One region of the Shewanella sp. ENK2 genome, then DNA from elsewhere that is predicted to be linked to it. Evidence: riboswitches for the same ligand, from Rfam matches in the RefSeq annotation. Region 1 holds a riboswitch; the other holds the start of a gene.
The links. Region 1 has a riboswitch for thiamine pyrophosphate ahead of ACGEDC_RS17260 (TonB-dependent receptor). Riboswitches for the same ligand answer to the same signal wherever they lie in the genome.

Region 1 (3,124 bases):
CTTCATCTGGCCAGCCATTGTATTCAGAATATAAGTCATTATCTTCTTGAAGGTTCATGCCATATAAACCCACTAACCAGTCTGTAGAATCATTAAAGATTCGACCTGCATCATTTGAGCTAATGCGGAATTCTTGAGAAATGGTTTTACGATCGCCTTGTTTGTCCCAAGTGTAATCATAAACACATGGTTCAGTACCAATTACAGCCCAATTCTCGTCATAAGCTGGACATTCTTTTGATGCCCAGTAATCAGGGTTAGCCCAGTCACCATCGTAATTATGATGATGGTCTGTTTGTGCATATGAGGTCAATGAGGTTAATTCAAACGTATCGAATTGAGAGAAAATAGCTTTAAAGCCTACACCTGTGGTTTTTTGGCTGTCTACACCAGGCTTGTCAGTAATGGTTTCAAAACCATTATTGTCTAATGTCCATGCATCATAGCCATTGTCAAAATTTGCATGCAGTAAAGTTAAGTCTAATTGGACATTTTCAGCAGCATACCAGCGTAATTTTGCACGAGCGGTAAACTCATCACGGGCATTGGTATCTTCGCGCTCAAGATATGTATTATCGCGGTAGCCATTTTGTGAGTGCTGCTCAAGCGATACGCGATATAATAATTTGCCTGAATCGCTCAGTGGGCCAGAGCTAAAACCAGAAAATGTTTGTAAGTCGTCATCACCAAGTGACACTTGGGCGCCATGCTCAAACACATCCGTCGGATCGTTACTTTTTAAATATATTAAACCCGCTAATGCATTAGCACCGTATTGGGTACCTTGAGGTCCACGAAGGACTTCAACTTGTTGCATATCGTACATGCTAGAAACCATGCCGATACCCGAGAGATCGATATCATCAACAATAAAACCAACCGATGAATTAGGGGCACCTTGATATTCTTCTTGCTCACCGACACCACGAATTTGAAAATATTTAGGACGCGAGCTGCCACCAGACCAGTTAAAATTGGCGATTGAATTTAATACGTCTTCGAAATGTTGAGCACCTTCATCTTGTAATTGTTGGCTATCAATGACAGTGACACTCGATGGAACTTTTTCAAGTTCAACACCACTAAAGTCAGCGTTAACAACAATCACTTCCATTTTTTCGGCATTAGGTGCAACACGTTCAATGTTTTCAGTTTGAGCGACAGCTGAAGTAGATAAAGCGGCGAGAATGGCAACCGCCAAAGGCGATTTTGATTTAAATAAAGACATAGGACCTCAAATATTCATTTTGAGATCCGGCAAGCATAGTGAATTAGTTTGTGCATCCATGACAAAAATAGCAAGTAAAGCATGCAGCCCATTCCTACGCCGGTATTAGCCGGATCAGGTTCTAAGGGTTTGTCATAAGACATCTCAGTTTACGAGAAAAGCGCAAACACCCCTTGGCGAGGCGGATTATAAACGATTCAACTAAAGTGCGACACTATTAGTGAACACTTTTCATTAACTAAATCAATACAAGCTGGCTTCAGAAACAATTGAATGATTAATAAGAGCACAAAATGCATGGTACTAGCACGAAGGCTTGTCATAAATTGTGGTATTTAAGCCATAAAAAAACACCCGATTATTGGGTGTTTTATAATGAGTTTATTTAGCGGCCAAATTGGACTCAGTGAGAAGAAAACCAATGGCTAATGAATCACTAAATCATCACCAATTATGCACGGTATGATGCACGTAACGTTCTAAACAAGTGACGTTAGGATTAATTTGAAAACGCTTTTCTTACATACACTTCAAACCGGGTAGCATTGGCATTTGGCGCTAACGCACTCACCTGCATTTGCTGCTTACCGTGTAGTTTTAATGATTTCCAACTCACGCCTTCATCTTCAATAGTAAAGTCGTTTGCATCGTACCAAGTAAATTTATACTGCAGTCTTAAATCAGTAGACACTTTACTTAAAATCAGTGCAGAGCCTTGCAGTAAATCAGCTTGAGTGCGGACTCTGACTTGCTCAATACCAACTTCTCGGGAAAATGAATTATTGTCGACTCGAACAACACCATTAGATCCTGCAGATAATCCAGCGGTGTGATTTGCACAACCAGTCATCAACAAAAATAAGGTTACTATTACGATTGAAATCTTCATCATTTATCCTTTTAACACTGTGAATGTGAATCCCATAGGTATTAAAGCGCTTCAGTCATCTTATTATTGATCTAACAAGAAGTGCGCTCTTGCTGTCGCAATAAGCTGTTTTCTGTTTGTTTGCCAACAATTAATACTCACATTTGCAACTCTGCGACCTTGGCGAGTAATTTTACACTCTGCAAACGTATCTTGATGCAAACCTGCTCGTAAATAATCAATTGAAAAATCGATTATTTTTGGCACTTTTTAGCTTGCATAAACACCATTAGTTGCACGATGGCAGACATTTCCATAAAGCCAGCAATCACGCCACCATGAATGGCAGGTAAAATAGGATTACCGATATTGTCGTCTTTAGCGGGTAATTTAAACACCATTTCATCACCAAAGCGATTAACACTCATGCCAATGAATTGTGTATAAGGCACTTTCGCCAGTAAATAACTGTAATCGTTTAAGTCTATTGCTCGTTTTACAATATCATGGACATTAATTTCTGCCGCCACAATATCAGTAAGACTTGCCTGAGTAGTTGCTTCTTTAGTAAGTGTAGTCCCATTCTCAGTCGCTAACTCATTGACCTTGATATCTGATTCACCCATTAATGCCTGACGAAACTCTTCCCCCACCATTTCAGGGCTAATACGCATAAAGGAACCAACAGCATGAGCAATGGGATCATCAATACTGTCTTGGTAAGCAATTGCACGAGTAAAAGCAACATTAGAGGATAAACGATAGCACTCTGCAAAAGCGAAAATAGGCTTATCTGGCTCTGCAGGTTTCATATAATCAACCCGTAAATCTAACGTGGGTGATATTTCTAATGATTGATATTTTTCTAAAATCGCACTGACCACTGCCGTACCAGACGCAGTATCAATTAACGTAGTGACGACACCACCATGAATAACACCAGTATCAGGATCGCCAATAATGTCCTGACTATATGGCAACTCTAACAGTACATGGTGCTCACTGGCCTCAAGTACCGAGATTTGTAA
Region 2 (3,124 bases), 170 kb from region 1:
GCTCTGATGATCATTGGAATTTCAGCCGTTCACATAGTAGGTTTTTGGTTATTAATGCAAGTCGCAGACAAAACGGTTGATGCATTTGTCGAGGTTGTTGGGTCACAGGAAAATGTGGCAGAAACTCCAAGTAAAAAAGAAATTAACGCCTACTTTATGACGGCAGAGCAGCTAGCCGCAATACAGGCATCTTTGCAGCAAGAAGATGAAACGCCAAAACAAAATACTCAAGATGTTGCCACAGAACTACCAGCGATTGATGAGGCATCAGATAAGCAGCGAGAACATAAAGCTGAAGAAGCATCGATAAAAGAAAATGATTTGCAAAAATCAGCACCTGAGCTAGATGAGAATGCTGCAACTGCCAGTCAAGAAAGAACAATGGCGCCTGAACCAGAAAAAGCACCTGTTGTTGAAGTGACAATGCAACAGATTCAATCACAACAGGACTCTGAACTCAAAGCGGTGGTTAAATTAAGTGATACCGTTAAAGCGAAACCTTCACTGTTACAACAAGTTGAGTCAGAACAAGCGTTTAATTGGAATAACGTTGAAAGTATGTACTTGCAAGATATTGAGCAAGTGAATAGCGATAATCATCTTTTTGACAGTGATTTGTTTTCGTCCGAATCAGGGGCAATAGGTATTGGTAGTAATGACAAGCTCGCCATTATTAATCAAGCGAGCCATGACATGTTAAAAAACTTGAATCAGCAATCGCTGGATTTATTAATCGGTAATCAAGCACGCAATGCAACATCAAACAGTGGCGCAAGTGTGAGTGAAATGACACCGGAGATGGAAGATATTGAACTCATTATTATTGAAGATACTCGTCAAGCAACAACATTTGATCACCGTTTAGATCCGAATCGAATTATGCGTCAAGGTGATACCTGCTATCGTGTTGTTAAACTGCCTACGCAAATAAATCCTCATGCTGAAGGGTTAGGTTATGCAGAGCCCTGTGATAGTGCCAAAATGAAGAAAGCCATTTCAAAGTCAATTGAGAAAAGGTTAGCTAAAATTCGACTTCCCTAAATGATTTATTCGTTTGTTGGAGATTTATTTAAGTTATTTGCTTTCATTAATATTCATTCAACTTATATTTAAATAAGTTAATTTGAAGTATATATAATATTTTCAGGTTATTACCTTAACGTAATTTTCGAACGTAAGGTGAAGTGGCTTGATATAAATTCACTTGTAATTTGTTATTTAAGCTGAGTATACTGCTGACATCTTGTCGGAGTGCCTTATGGCTGAGACCGTTTATTCGGGATCCGTTGAACCTGATCAGGTTAAAACCTGCGAAGGAAACAAGCAGTTAATTTGCTCGTTTTTTTGCTTAGCGTGTAAATGATTCGCTTCAAAATAAAGCCGTTTATGCTTTGTTTCTAGCAAATTATTTCTAATGTAAAAGCATAGAAAGTTTACGCTCAAGGATCATTTTTGAGTAAACTGCATCAGCAAATTACGGAGTTTTTATAACTCGCTCGTCATCAACATCATTCTCCAGACAAGCAACTCTATTTAATTAACTTTGAGGTTGCTAATGTCAAATCGTCGTCAAACCCGTGAACAAGCCCAAGCGTTTATTGATACGCTAAAACCACTACAACATCCTAACTCTGAAAAAATTTATCTGACAGGCTCTCGAGATGATTTGCGAGTCGGCATGCGCCAAATTCATCAAACGGACACCATTATTGGTGGCAATGACGAGAATCCGGTTACCGAGTCAAACCCACCAATAAAAGTTTATGATTGCGCGGGGGCTTATTCAGATCCTGAAGCCAAAATTAATGTCCGTCTAGGTTTAAACAAATTTAGACAAGCATGGATTGAAGAGCGTGAAGATACTGAGCAGCTTAAAGGGGTTAGTTCTAATTTTACTCAGCAAAGATTAGCTGACGATGGGTTAGATCATTTACGTTTCGAGGCTTTAGTGTCTCCTAAACGCGCCAAAACGGGCAAGTGTGTTACACAGATGCATTATGCTCGACAGGGGATTATTACTCCTGAAATGGAATACATCGCGATTCGTGAAAACATGGCTCGGGAGCAGGTTACCGATAAGATCTTAACTCAAAAAGCTCAAGGAGAAGCCTTTGGGGCAAGTATAGGTCAGCCAATAACTGCTGAATTCGTTCGTTCAGAAGTGGCTCGTGGTAGAGCAATTATCCCGCTTAACATCAATCACCCTGAAGCTGAGCCAATGATCATTGGCCGAAATTTTTTGGTTAAAGTGAATGCTAATATTGGCAACTCAGCGGTGACCTCGTCTATTGAAGAAGAAGTAGAAAAACTTGTCTGGTCAACTCGATGGGGCGCCGATACGGTGATGGATTTATCCACTGGTCGTTATATTCATGAAACCCGTGAATGGATCATTCGTAATTCGCCTGTGCCGATTGGAACTGTACCCATTTATCAAGCGCTTGAAAAAGTTAATGGCGTTGCTGAAGATTTAACATGGGAAGTGTTTAGAGATACTTTGATTGAGCAAGCTGAGCAAGGGGTTGATTACTTCACGATTCATGCTGGGGTATTGCTTCGCTATGTGCCAATGACAGCAAAACGACTGACTGGCATTGTTTCTCGTGGTGGTTCGATCATGGCGAAGTGGTGTTTAAGCCATCATAAAGAAAGTTTTTTATACGAGCATTTTAGAGAAATTTGTGAGATTTGCGCCGCATATGACGTGTCACTGTCACTAGGTGATGGCATGCGCCCAGGCAGTATTGCTGATGCCAATGATGAAGCGCAATTTGCAGAATTAGAAACGTTAGGCGAATTGGTTAAAGTGGCATGGGAGTATGATGTTCAAACCATTATCGAAGGTCCTGGGCATGTACCAATGCAGCTCATTAAAGTGAATATGGAAAAACAATTGGCTCACTGTGATGAAGCGCCGTTTTATACTTTAGGCCCTCAAACTACAGATATAGCTCCTGGATATGATCACTTTACGTCAGGTATTGGTGCTGCGCAAATGGCCTGGTATGGCGTTGCAATGCTGTGTTATGTCACGCCTAAAGAGCATTTAGGTCTGCCAAATAAAGAAGACGTTAAGCAAGGGTTAATCGCTTATAAAATTGCGGCTCATGCTGCGGATGTTGCC

Region 2: it holds a riboswitch for thiamine pyrophosphate, as region 1 does, so the genes downstream of both, thiC (phosphomethylpyrimidine synthase ThiC) here and ACGEDC_RS17260 (TonB-dependent receptor) in region 1, are expected to answer to the same signal.

Annotation. Positions count from the first base shown of each region.
Region 1 is NZ_CP171406.1:3,939,290-3,942,413, reverse strand. It holds gene ACGEDC_RS17260 (TonB-dependent receptor) at 1-1,228, opposite strand, end outside; TPP riboswitch at 1,303-1,412, opposite strand; gene ACGEDC_RS17255 (YcfL family protein) at 1,728-2,120, opposite strand; partial or broken gene ACGEDC_RS17250 (PaaI family thioesterase) at 2,181-2,629, opposite strand; partial or broken gene ACGEDC_RS17245 (PaaI family thioesterase) at 2,867-3,124, opposite strand, start outside.
Region 2 is NZ_CP171406.1:4,107,064-4,110,187, forward strand. It holds gene ACGEDC_RS17965 (hypothetical protein) at 1-1,041, shown strand, start outside; TPP riboswitch at 1,238-1,336, shown strand; gene thiC (phosphomethylpyrimidine synthase ThiC) at 1,556-3,124, shown strand, end outside.